4 regions of the Paraoerskovia marina genome follow, and region 3 is predicted to be linked to each of the others. Evidence: riboswitches for the same ligand, from Rfam matches in the RefSeq annotation. Region 3 holds a riboswitch; each other region holds the start of a gene.

Region 1 (3,190 bases), 490 kb from region 3:
CTCCCGTCGACGCACACGGCGACGACGCCACAGCCGCGCCCACCCGGTGCGGGCGCGGTCCCACTGATCGTAACGACGAGAGCGATCATTGGCCCTCTCGGTGCGACACGAGCGAGACACGGTGTGGTGAAGGTTCTGCGCACGCGCACCGGGCTGTCCTATTTGTCGCACGCACCGGCCGCCCCGCCGGGCTCGATTCAAGGATCAGGCCCGCTGCGTGCTAATCTCCTTCAGCGCGCGCGAGTGGCGGAATGGTAGACGCGCTAGCTTCAGGTGCTAGTGTCCGAAAGGGCGTGGGGGTTCAAGTCCCCCCTCGCGCACAGAGTCGGTCTCCTCCGGGAGATCGCAACGATGAAAGTCCCGACCGGGTCGACCGGATCGGGACTTTCGTCGTTTCTGGGGCGGCCGGTTGGGACCAGCGCCGCAGGTCGAGCTCAACCACCGTCGGTCGAGCCTGTCGAGACCGGGTTTCGACAAGCTCAACCTCCGCAGGTCGAGCTCAACCTCCGTTGGTCGAGCCTGTCGAGACCGGGTTTCGACAAGCTCAACCGCCGTCGGTCGAGCTCAACCGCCGTCGGTCGAGCCTGTCGAGACCTGCCGTCAGCGGAAGCGCAGACGGTGCGCCTGGACCAGGCCGATCAGATCGGCCCCGACGCTCCGAGAGGCGGCGGACAGCCGCTTCAGCGACTCCCGGAACCGGCGTCGGGCGTTCTTCAACTCTTGGTCACTGTCCCAACGACGCAGCATCGCGCCCAGACCCGCGACGGCGGAGAGCGCCTCGGCGTGCACGGCATGGTCTGTCGGCTCGAGTGCCTCGAGCCAGTCGGCGTAGCGCTGTACTCGCTGCTCCATCGCGTCCGAGACGAGACCGCTCCGGCGTAGGTCTCGGACGCCGATCGCCGGCGTCGTCGGCCCGCTACGGGTCGGACGCTCGACGATCGGGACGCCCTGCAGCACCGCCTCGTCGAAGACGCCGTGCACCCGGGCCTTGAGGTGGGCGCGCGCGGCAGCCACGCCAGAATCGTCTCTCACGGACGGGCCGATCAGCCGGTGAAGGATGGTCTGCCGGTCCGCGGGGGACGTCGCGGCCGCGGTGGCCAGATGGTGCGCGAAGTGGTGGCAGACGTTGCATAGCGTTCGGTTCCGGCTGAGCTCGGTCCGGCCCCACGAGCCGACCATGCAGGCCGTGCAGAGCATGCCGTGCTCGATGAGCGTCACGCCCGTTCGTCGTGCCCTCTCGCGACGACGCGCACCCGGCTCGTGTTCAAGGATTCCGTCGATCCGCAGGTAGTACTTCTCCACCATCCGTGGCTCCCTTCGCTCCTTCCCGCCACGGTCGTGGCGGGCCGGTCTTCCTCCTGGGGCACCGTGCGCGGGGTGGCGCGGTTGCCGGACCAGCACGCGGAGGGCGTATCGCTGGTCGCTCTTGACCTGGGGCAGGACGATAGCGGCGGATGGCGGGTGGTGCAAACCGGGACAAGCGGGTCTCGACAGGCTCGACCGACGGGGGTTGAGCTTGTCGAAACCGGGTCTCGGGCTACGGGTCTCGACAGGCTCGACCGGCGGGGGGTCTCGACAGGCTCGACCGACAGGCTCGACCGACGGAGGTTGAGCTTGTCGAAACCGGGTCTCGGTCTACGGGTCTCGACAGGCTCGACCGGCAGGGGTCTCGACAGGCTCGACCAACAGGCTCGACCAACAGGCTCGACCAACAGGCTCGACCAACGTCAGACGACGTAGTCCGCCAAGTGTTCCCCGGTGAGCCCGGCCCGGGCGGCCACGAGGTCGGCCGGCGTGCCCTCGAAGACGACGCGACCGCCGTCGTGCCCGGCGCCGGGGCCGAGGTCGATGATCCAGTCGGCGTGCGCCATGACGGCCTGGTGGTGCTCGATCACGATCACGGACTTGCCGGAGTCGACCAGCCGGTCGAGCAGCCAGAGCAGGTGCTCGACGTCGGCGAGGTGCAGGCCCGTCGTCGGCTCGTCGAGGATGTAGGTGCCGCCCTTCTCGCCCATGTGGGTGGCGAGCTTGAGCCGCTGGCGCTCGCCGCCGGAGAGGGTGGTCAGGGGCTGGCCGAGCTTGACGTACCCGAGCCCGACGTCGGAGAGGTGGCCGAGGATCTTCGCGGCGGCGGGGACGCGCGAGGCCCCGGTGCTGAAGAACTCGGAGGCCTCGGCGACGGAGAGCTCGAGGACCTCGCTGATGTTCTTGGCGCCGCCCGCGGAGTCGTCGTCGCCGAGGGTGTACTCGAGGACGGAGGCCTGGAAGCGTCGGCCCTCGCACTCCTCGCAGACGGTCTCGACGCTGGCCATCACCCCGAGGTCGGTGTAGATCACGCCGGCGCCGTTGCAGGTGGGGCAGGCGCCGTCGGAGTTGGCGCTGAAGAGACCGGGCTTCACGCCGTTGGCCTTGGCGAAGGCCTTGCGGATGGGGTCGAGCAGGTTGGTGTACGTCGCGGGGTTGGAGCGCCGCGACCCGCGGATGGGGTCCTGGCCGACCGACACGACGTCGGCGCCTGACGGGATCGACCCGTGGATCAGCGAGCTCTTGCCGGACCCGGAGACGCCGGTGACGACGACGAGCACGCCGAGCGGCACGTCGACGTCGACGTCCTGGAGGTTGTGCATCGAGGCGCCGCGGATCTCGAGGGTGCCCGACGGCGTGCGGACAGCGTCCTTCACCGAGGCCCGGTCGTCGAGGTGGTGGCCGGTGAGGGTGTCGGAGCCGCGCAGCCCGTCGACGGTGCCCTCGAAGCAGATCTCGCCGCCGGCGGTCCCGGCGCGCGGGCCGAGGTCGACGACGTGGTCCGCGATCGCGATCATCTCGGGCTTGTGCTCGACGACGAGCACGGTATTTCCCTTGTCGCGGAGCTGGAGCAGGAGGGTGTTCATCCGGTCGATGTCGTGCGGGTGCAGGCCGATCGACGGTTCGTCGAAGACGTATGTGACGTCGGTGAGCGACGACTCGAGGTGGCGGATCATCTTCACGCGCTGCGCCTCGCCGCCCGAGAGCGTCCCCGACGGGCGGTCCAGGCTCAGGTACCCGAGGCCGATGGTCACGAACGACGCGAGCGTCGCGCGCAGCGCCTCGATCAGCGGTCCGAGCGACGGCTCCGCGAGGTCGTCCATCCAGGTGGCGAGGTCGCTGATCTGCATCGAGCAGAGGTCGGCGATGTTCTTGCCGCGGATCT
Region 2 (3,190 bases), 640 kb from region 3:
CGAGGATCGTCGCGTCGTACGACTCGGGGCCGTAGGCGTACGAGGTGAGCTCGCCACCCTCGGAGTCGGCGTAGAACGCGTCGAGACGCTCCTTGAACTCACCCTTGGCCTCGGCACCGGGGATCGTCCCGATGACGCCCTCGAGGGTGCCCTCGTCGAAGTCACCCTCGTACGACGCCGTGTTCCCGTCGCAGAAGAACGTCTTGCCGCCGAGGTCCCAGCCCTGGGCCACGAGCTCGGTGACGATCGCCTTGGTCTCGTCGAACGCGATCACGGAGATGACGTCGGGGTCCTGCGCGAGCAGGTCGGTGACCTGTGCGGAGAAGTTCGACTCGCCGGGCTGGAACTCCTGCCCGGCCCCGGTGCCGCCGTAGACCGCCTCGGCCCCGCCTGCCTCGATCGTCTGCTGGACGTTGTCGCGCAGGCCCGTGCCGTAGTCCTCGTTCTGGACGAGGAAGCCGACCTTGGTGGCCCCCGAGTCGAGGATGAGCGAGCCGAGGGCGGAGCCCTGGACGGAGTCCGGCGGGGCGGTGCGCGCGAAGAGGTCGCTGTAGCCCGAGAGCGTGGTCGACGTGTTGGCGGGCGAGATCTGCATGACGCCGGCCTCGGTGACCATGTCGACGACGTTCAGCGAGACGCTCGACGACGCGGCGCCGATCATCACGTCAGCGTCCTTGCCGATGAGGTCGGTCGCCGACTGGGTCGAGACGTTGAAGTCCGTCGAGTCGCCGGAGTCTGCGCCCTCGATGGTCACGTCGTTGCCGAGCACGCCGCCGGCCTCGTTGATCTCGTCGACCGCGAGGCCGACACCTGCGACCTCGGGCGGGCCGAGGAACGCGAGGGTTCCGGTCAGGGGCAGGAGCGTCCCGACGACGAGCTGGTCGTCGCCGCCGCCGCCGTCGCCGCCACCGTCGGCACTGTCGCCGCCGTCGTCGGTCGAGCAGGCCGCCAGGCCCAGGCTGAGGGCTGCAGCGAGCGCGAGGCTTCGCGTCGCAAGGGTCCGTCGCTTCATAAGTCTTTTCCCTCCGAGGTGGACCTGTGATCCACGACACCATTCGTGCCGTGCGGTCACAGTAGGCAGCGAATGTGTCGGCGATGTGTCCTGGGGCACAGTTCCGCCCGATCGTTACCGTGATGTGACTCATGACACGTTTCGTCTCACCTGGCGGGCAATACCGGCACGATCGTGCCGTTTCGGCGGCGACGACGTCGCACAGCCCCGCCTCGACCCGCGACCGCACCGCCTGGCCGCGCGTGCAGCACCGGCGGCAGCGGCGGCACCGGCGGCGCGGAAATCTCCACATGATTCTGCCGTCAGGCCATGGTGTCCCTGGCTCAAACCCGGTACGCTCGTACTCGCAGAATGCAGTTCGCTTGTCCTTGCGCTTCGGTCTCCGGACCGGGCGGACCTTGTTTACCCAAGAGTTGACGACGAATCACCGTGATGCCGGCCTCGGAAGTCGGGGCCGTTGACACCTCTTGAAGGAGAAACAAGATGACGCTCGGTACCGTGAAGTGGTTCAACTCGGAGAAGGGCTATGGCTTCATCGCCCCCGAGGACGGCTCCGCCGACGTGTTCGCCCACTACTCGGCGATCCAGACGCAGGGCTACCGCACGCTCGAAGAGGCGCAGCGCGTCGAGTTCGACGTGACGCAGGGCCCCAAGGGCCCGCAGGCGGAGAACATCCGCCCCGCGTGATTTTTTCTCAGCCCGCCGCCTGACGCGGCAGCTGAACCGACGACCCCTCGCCACTCGTGGCGGGGGGTCGTTCTGCGTGCGGACGCGGTGCCCGACGACGGGCTCGCCATCCGCGGGCGGATCGGCCTACGATGGTCGCGGTCATGAGGCCCCGTGGTATCGCCCTCCGGCGTGCGGGACCGGCAACCGCGCCAGTGCGCACGGTGCTCCCGGAGGAAGACCCGCCCCCGCCGCCGGTGGGGGAAGCGCACCACGTCAGGAGTACGCAGATGGCCTCCGCCACCACCCTTCCCCTCGCCGGCACGCGCACGCCCGAGGCCACCGCGGCTGTGTTTCCGGTCACACCGGGGTACGGGTTCACACCGACGCAGCGCGCCGCCCTCGACGCCACGCCGTGGGGATGGCGCACCGGGGTGGTGCGGTCCGTGTCGGAACGACTCACGTGTGTCGGCTACGACGCCGACGTCCTCCCTGCCGCGCCGTCCGGACCGACGGGTCTCGGAGAGCCCGCACCGGTGCCGAACCGCGCCATCCTCTGGCACGCCGCTGATCTGCGGGCCGCGCTCCACGTCGGGGACCTCGTCGCCGTCCACGAGGAGCACCACGCCCTGCGGTACGTCGTCGACGACGCGCACGACGCGATCCGGACCGTCTCCGCGTTCGTCGAGTGCGGCGTCGGCCCCGCTCCCCGCCCCGCGACCACCTGACCGGAGGCCGCTCCCGACACGGGAGGCCGGCGTCGTCCGCCTGCCCAAAAATGCACACGGTCTGGCGCAAACCACCTCGCTTGCCGCATAGTGTTCCGCGCAACCGATCGAGGAGCCTGACATGCGTTTCAACCCGCCCCCGGGGTGGAGCACCCCGCCCGGGTTCGAGCCCGATGCGACCTGGTCGCCCGACCCGTCGTGGCCCCCGGCCCCTCCCGGCTGGGAGTACTGGGTCGACGACGACGACGCCACGACCGTGGTCCCCGCCGCGACCGATCCGGGTGCCACCGCCGTCATGCAGGCGGTCCGCACTCCGGCGGCCACGAGCACGAGGACGACCACCGTCCGGAGCTCGGGCGACAGGACGGCCACCAGCGGGTCGACCACCCGCAGCCCGTCGGGGTCGACACCGACCGCGTCCGCCAGCGGCGTCGTCGCCCTGGGCGCGACCCCCGACGACTCCCCGGCCGCCGGGGCGCCGTCACGCGGCAGCCGATCCGGCGCGGGCAACCCGAGCAAGGACGGGTCCTCCGGACGGCGCACCGCGACGGGCCCGATGGTCGCCGCCGCGATCGGCGGGCTCTGCGCAGGGCTCGTCATCGGGCTGGTCCTCGCGTTCGCCGCACGGGGCGACGCGAGCGAGGCGATCGCCGAGGCGAACGCCTCGCAGGCCAAGGCCGAGGCGGAGCGCGACTCCCTCGCGGACGACCGCGCCGAGTTCGAGACGCACATGGAGGACCTGACCGCCCAGCAGGAGCAGCTCGCCGAGGACCAGGCCGCGCTC
Region 3 (3,190 bases):
GATGTCGACGACGCGGAGTGCGTCGAGGAACTGGAACGACCGCTTCTTCGCCGTCTCGGGGTCCGTGCCGGCGGGGACGTCCAGGTCGAAGGTGACGACCGTCCCGCCGCCGGTCTGCTGCGCGCGGGCCAGGTCGGCCTGCGGGTGTGAGTCGAGGAACGGGTAACGCACGGCCGCGATCCCGGGGAGCGACTCGAGCTGCTCGGCGAGCCGGTGAGCGGCGGCGTTCTGCGCGCGGACCCGGACGTCGAGGGTCTCGAGGCCCTTGAGCAGCGTCCAGGCGTTGAACGGCGACAGCGACGGGCCGGTGTTGCGGATCATCGTCTTCACGGGGCCGTCGATGTAGTCCGACGACCCGAGGATCGCCCCGCCGAGAACACGTCCCTGGCCGTCGATGTGCTTCGTCGCGGAGTACACCACGGCGTCGGCACCGAGCTCGAGCGGCTTCTGCATCAGCGGTGTCGCGAACACGTTGTCGAGGACGACGAGCGCACCCGCACGGTGCGCGAGGTCGCAGACCGCACGGACGTCGACGATGTCCTGCATCGGGTTGGACGGGGTCTCGAAGAAGACGACGTCCGCCGGCGTGGACAGCGCCTCCTCCCACTGGGAGAGGACGTGACCGTCGACGTAGTCGGTCTGCACACCCCAGCGCGCGAAGATCTCGTCGAAGATGACGAGGGTCGAGCCGAAGAGGGCGCGGGCCGCGACGATGCGCGATCCCTGGCCGACGATCGCCGCGAGCGACGTGAAGACGGCCGACATCCCCGTCGCCGTGGCGAAGCAGGCCTCGGCCCCCTCCATCAGGCGCATCCGCTCCTCGAACGTGTGCACCGTCGGGTTGCCGTACCGGGAGTAGATGAAGCGGTCGGCGTCGCCGGTGAACGCGGCCTCGGCCTCGGCGGCTGACTCGTAGGCGTAGCCCTGGGTGAGGAACAGCGCCTCGCTGGTCTCGCCGAACTCGGAGCGGCGGTGCCCGCCGCGCACGGCGAGCGTCGCCGGACGGGCGCTCGCGGGCAGAGGCCCGCGCGCACGGCCTCCGGGCACCTCGCCGGGGCCCGAGGGGCCCGCGACGGACCCGTAGGGCGCGCTCATGCGGAGGTCCACGTGGTGCTCGGCAGGCCGGCGACGCGCCACCCGTTCTGGTTGCGGACGCCGAGCGCGTCGGCGTCGCCCTCGAAGCCCTCGAGCACGTTGTACGCGGGGCCGAGACCGGCCGCGGTCGCGGCGGCGGCGGCACCGATCGAGCGGTTGCCCGACCGGCAGAGGAACACGAGGGTGCGCCCGTCGCCCGGCGTCACGCCGGCCTCGAGGATGGGGTCGAGGAAGTGCGGGTTCGGGCCGAGCTGGGTGACCCAGGGGGTGTACACGGTCTCCTTGTCGAGCGAGGAGACGTCGGCGACGCCGATCGTGCGCCACTCGCCCTCGGTGCGGACGTCGACGAGCACCGCACGCTCGTCGGTGGCGAGGATCTCCCACGCGTCCTGGGGGGTGATGTGACCGGCAAAGCCGTCGGCGGGTCGGATGTCCGGGGTGCTCATGAGCTCCTCCATCGGTCGTGGCGGTAGCACCCGCGCCCTGAGGGCCAGGGGGGTTGCTGCGGCGTCATCGTGCCAAGTCACTCAGCCGCTCTGGATGGTTGGAGGGATCGTACGTCACGGCGGACGGGCGTCAACACGCCGTCTCAGAATTGATGCCCACGATGCGAGATCGGCTTTTGACAGGCCCGGACCGGCTCGCCATTCTTGGAGGCAGGTCATGAGTGCCAGCGCGAAACCCCGGTTTGCTGGCCGGCAACCCTCCTCCCACGGTGGGGTGCCCCGGGTGACGACCCGGCCGTTCACCAGGTGGTGCGCGGCAAGCGTGGGACGCCGCGGCGTCCCGGATCTTGGAGGACTGCAGTGAGCGCACCAACTCTCGGGACCACGGTCTGTGACCACCTGGACCCCGTGCTCCCCGTCACCGGCGCCGAGACCCTCGTCCCGCGGGTCGGTGCCGCCCCGATCCGGTACGCCAACCTCGACGTCGCCGCCTCGGCCCCCGCCCTGGCGAGCGTCGCCGAGCGCGTCGCCGAGGTGCTGCCGCTGTACGCGAGCGTGCACCGCGGTGCGGGGTACCTCTCGCAGGTCTCGACCGCCCTGTACGAGGCCTCCCGGCGCACCATCGGCGACTTCGTCGGCGCACGGCCGGACGACGTCACGGTCGTCACGCGCAACACCACCGACTCGTTGAACCTGCTCGCCGGCTGCGTCCCCGCGGGGCCCGACGGCCTGCCGGGTCGGGTCCTGGTGCTCGACCTCGAGCACCACGCCAACCTGCTGCCCTGGCAGCGCGGGAGCGCGACGGTGCTGACCGCCGCACCGACGGTCTCCGGCACGCTCGCGGCCCTGCGCGCCGAGCTCGCGCGGACCCCCTACGTCCTGCTCGCCGTCACCGCGGCGTCGAACGTCACGGGGGAGTCTCTGCCCCTCGCGGACGTCGTCAAGATCGCGCACGACGCCGGAGCCCGGGTCGTCCTCGACGGCGCCCAGCTGGTCCCGCACCGCAGGGTCTCGCTCGCCCGGAGCGGCGCCGACTGGATCGCGTTCTCCGGCCACAAGACCTATGCGCCGTTCGGCGCGGGCGCGCTCGTCGGCCGCCGCGACTGGCTCGACTCGGGCACGCCCTACCTGGCCGGTGGCGGGGCCGTGCGTCAGGTCGGGCTCGACGAGACCCGGTGGCAGTCCGCACCGGCCCGCCACGAGGCAGGGTCGCCCAACGTCATCGGCGCCGTGGCGCTCGCGGCGGCCTGCGACGCGCTCGCGGCGGTCGACCCGGCCGAGCTCGCCGAGCACGAGGCCGTGCTGCGACGGCGCCTCGTCGACGGCCTGTCGGCGATCGAGGGGGTCGAGGTCGTCAGCCTCTGGCCCGACGCCGAGGACCCGGTCGGTGTCGTGACGTTCGCCGTCGAGGGGCACGACCCAGGCTTCGTGGCCGCCTACCTCTCGGCCGAGCACGGCATCGGTGTGCGTGACGGACGGTTCTGCGCCCACCCGCTGCTCTCACGGCTCGGGCTGACCGGCGGGGCCATTCGCGCCTCGGTCGGTGTCGGTACCGCGGGTGAGGAGGTCGAGCGCCTGATCCGTGCCCTCGAGACGTTCGTCGCCCAGGGCACGCAGGTGGAGTACACCGTCGTGGACGGCTGCTGGAC
Region 4 (3,190 bases), 570 kb from region 3:
TGACCCCGTCGCGCGTCACGGGAAGAACCTCCGGGTGCGCGGTGGTGAGCCACGGCGGCGGCGAGGACGTTCCCGTGCCGAGGTTCACGGAGATGTCGTGGGCGGCCAGGAGGTCCATGACCTCGTCGAGGCGACCGAAGTCGTAGTTCCCGGGGGTGCGCTCGATCTCCGCCCAGCCGAAGATGTTGATGGCGACGAGGTCGACACCGGCCTCGTTCATGAGGCGCACGTCCTCGGCCCACGTCTCGCGCGTCCACTGCTCGGGGTTGTAGTCCCCGCCAAAGGCGATGCCGCGGTGCGGCAGCGGCAGACCGCGGCCCTGTGCTGCGGGGTCGTCCACGTTGACTCCTGGTTCTCGTCGTCGAAAATCAGTGTGTGCACGTGCACACAATCGAGCACGCTACACGACTTCCGGCGATGTGTACACGTGCACACACGACCAGTTCGGAGATAGCCTGCGCTCATGACCCCTCCCCCGCGGCAACGTGCGACGGTCCACGACGTCGTCGCCCGAGCAGGAGTCTCACGCGGAACCGTCTCCCGGTTCCTGAACGGGACGGGGTACGTCTCCGCGGACGCGGCGGCGCGGATCGAGGCGGCGATCGAGGCGGTCGGGTACGTCCGCAACAATGCGGCACGCAACCTCGTGACCCAGCGCTCGATGGCGGTCGGGTTCGTCGTCCACGAGCCCCACCAGCTGTTCCTCGGCGACCCGAACATCGGGTCGATCATGCTCGGCACCAACGACGCCCTCGCCGACGCCGGCTACCAGCTCGTCGTCCTCGTCGTCGCGTCGGACAGCGACGCCGAGCGTGTCTCGACCTACCTCCGCGGCGGGTTCGTGGACGGCGTGGTCCTCGTCTCCGCCCGGACGCACGACGCCGTCGCGGAGGCCGTGGAGAAGATCGCCCTGCCCGCCGCCGTCATCGGCCAGCCGGAGGGCGGCGGCTCCCTCCCCCACGTCGCGATCGACAACCACGCCGCCGCACGCGAGATCACCGAACGGCTCGTCGCGACCGGGCGCAGGCGCGTGGGAATGCTCGCGAGCGCGCTCGACCGGGACTCGGGCGCCGACCGGCTCGCCGGGTTCACCGAGGCGCTCGGCGAGCGGTTCGACGAGTCCCTCGTCGTGACGGACCCCCTGTACTCGTACACGTCGGGCGTCCGCGGCATGGCTGAGCTGCTGCGGCGCGACCCGTCGGTCGACGGGGTGTTCGCGGCGTCCGACGCCGTGGCCGCGGGCGCGATCGAGACGCTGCGCGCGCACGGGCGCCGCATCCCCGAGGACGTCGGGATCGTCGGGTTCGACGACAGCGACTGGGCCCAGCGCTGCACCCCGAAGCTCTCCACGGTGGCGCAACCTGCCCACGACATCGGACACGCGGCCGCGCGACTCGTCCTGGACCAGCTGCGCAGCCCCGAGGCCGCTGCGAACGTGACGCTCCCGACGACCGTGGTCTGGCGCGCCTCCGCCTGAGCACGTCACGTCGTCTCGCCCAACGGACAGCGCTTGGCCCACCATGCGGGCGGCTCGTAGGCTCGTCCCAGCAACCCATCCAGAGCGGTCGAGAGTCCTGGCTCGTCGACACCGCAGCAACCTGCCCGACGGAAGCCTCCCGAGGGGTACAGGTGCTAACGCCAGGTCCGATGGAGACCACGCATGTCTGAGGCACTCGTATGACCGTGACGATCGGCGCAGCCCCGGCCCGCCCGACGATCTCGTTCGAGCTGATGCCCCCGCGCAACCCCGACGCCGCCCCCAAGTTCTGGGAGACGGCGCGCCGCCTCGTCGCGGCCCGCCCCGACTTCGTCTCGGTGACCTACGGCGCGGCGGGCAACGACCGCTCGACCGCACGGAACGTCGTCGGGAAGCTCCTGGCGGGCACCCCCGTCCTCCCGATCGCGCACCTGACCTGCGTCGGCGCGTCGCTCGAGGACACGGAGTCCGTCATCGAGGACTTCCTCGACGAGGGCGTCCGCAGCTTCCTCGCCCTGCGGGGCGACCCGCCCGTCAACAACCCGGACTGGGTTCCGGCGGAGGGTGGGCCGTCGTCGGCCGTCGAGCTGGTGGCGCTCCTGCGCCGCGTCGAGGCACGGCGGTGCGCGGCGGACGTCTCGACCGCGCTGCGCGGGGCAGCCCGGCCGCTGACGATCTGCGTCGCCACGTTCCCCGACGGCAACCGGGACGCGGGCACCACCCGCACCCAGGAGGTCGCCCGCCTGCTGGAGAAGCAGCAGGCCGGCGCGGACTTCGCCATCACCCAGCTGTTCTACGAGGCCTCGTCGTACATCGAGTTCGTCGAGGAGGCCCGGGCAGCGGGCGTCACCATCCCGATCCTCGCGGGGATCCTGCCGATGACCGAGCCGCGCCGCCTGCGTCGTGTCGAGGAGCTCACCGGCGTCCCGGCGCCCACCTCGATCGTCGCCGAGCTCGAGGCCGCGGCGGACGACGACGCCGCGCGCCACGCCCTCGGCGTCCGACGCTCCGTCGAGCTCGCCCGCGCGGTCCTCGCCGCGGGCGCGCCCGGCATCCACGTCTACACCTTCAACAAGCACGAAGCCGCACTCGACCTGCTCGAGGGTGTCCACCTCGACGGCGGGGGTGCGCGGGCGACCAGCCCCGCACCCGCGGACCTGGCCAGCGGGCCGTGGGTCTCCGGCGAATCCACCACCCTCACGGAAGGACTCGCACCATGACCAGCACAGCATTTCCCGGAGGGACCGTCCTCGGTTACCCCCGCATCGGACGACGTCGCGAGCTCAAGAAGGCCGTGGAGGCCTTCTGGGCGGGCGACGCCGACACGCTCGACCTCGAGGTCGCCGCGGGCACGCTCCGCCGCGACACCGTGCGCCGCCTCGTCTCCCTCGGACTGAACCCGGACGACGGGTCGGTCCCCGGGTCGTTCTCCTACTACGACCAGGTGCTCGACGTCGTCGCGCTGCTGGGTGCGGTCCCCGAGCGGTTCCGCGACCTCATCGACCCCGACGACGGCTCCCTCGACCTCGCCGGCTACTTCACCGTGGCCCGCGGTCGCGGCGAGGACGCCCCGCTCGAGATGACCAAGTGGTTCGACACCAACTACCACTACCTCGTGCCCGAGATCAGCGAGACCACGTCGATCTCGTTCGCCGACCACCGGATCGTCCGCGAGTACGCCGAGGCGAAGGAGGCCGGGGTCACGACCCGCCC

What was found. Region 3 has a riboswitch for S-adenosylmethionine ahead of BLU20_RS13515 (rhodanese-like domain-containing protein). Riboswitches for the same ligand answer to the same signal wherever they lie in the genome.
Region 1: another riboswitch for S-adenosylmethionine. It lies ahead of BLU20_RS02295 (hypothetical protein); the one in region 3 lies ahead of BLU20_RS13515 (rhodanese-like domain-containing protein).
Region 2: another riboswitch for S-adenosylmethionine. It lies ahead of BLU20_RS02840 (hypothetical protein); the one in region 3 lies ahead of BLU20_RS13515 (rhodanese-like domain-containing protein).
Region 4: another riboswitch for S-adenosylmethionine. It lies ahead of BLU20_RS02555 (methylenetetrahydrofolate reductase); the one in region 3 lies ahead of BLU20_RS13515 (rhodanese-like domain-containing protein).

What each region holds. Positions count from the first base shown of each region.
Region 1 is NZ_LT629776.1:479,858-483,047, forward strand. Features, by position in the region: tRNA gene BLU20_RS02290 (tRNA-Leu) at 238-320, shown strand; gene BLU20_RS02295 (hypothetical protein) at 601-1,305, opposite strand; SAM riboswitch class IV at 1,316-1,432, opposite strand; gene BLU20_RS02300 (ATP-binding cassette domain-containing protein) at 1,728-3,190, opposite strand, start outside.
Region 2 is NZ_LT629776.1:628,019-631,208, reverse strand. Features, by position in the region: gene BLU20_RS02850 (ABC transporter substrate-binding protein) at 1-1,012, opposite strand, end outside; gene BLU20_RS02845 (cold-shock protein) at 1,496-1,699, shown strand; SAM riboswitch class IV at 1,839-1,953, shown strand; gene BLU20_RS02840 (hypothetical protein) at 1,969-2,406, shown strand; gene BLU20_RS02835 (excalibur calcium-binding domain-containing protein) at 2,528-3,190, shown strand, end outside.
Region 3 is NZ_LT629776.1:2,976,498-2,979,687, reverse strand. Features, by position in the region: gene BLU20_RS13520 (O-succinylhomoserine sulfhydrylase) at 1-1,095, opposite strand, end outside; gene BLU20_RS13515 (rhodanese-like domain-containing protein) at 1,092-1,541, opposite strand; SAM riboswitch class I at 1,547-1,642, opposite strand; SAM riboswitch class IV at 1,755-1,870, shown strand; gene BLU20_RS13510 (aminotransferase class V-fold PLP-dependent enzyme) at 1,902-3,190, shown strand, end outside.
Region 4 is NZ_LT629776.1:558,278-561,467, reverse strand. Features, by position in the region: gene BLU20_RS02565 (beta-galactosidase) at 1-340, opposite strand, end outside; gene BLU20_RS02560 (LacI family DNA-binding transcriptional regulator) at 464-1,477, shown strand; SAM riboswitch class I at 1,550-1,654, shown strand; gene BLU20_RS02555 (methylenetetrahydrofolate reductase) at 1,678-2,697, shown strand; gene metE (5-methyltetrahydropteroyltriglutamate--homocysteine S-methyltransferase) at 2,694-3,190, shown strand, end outside.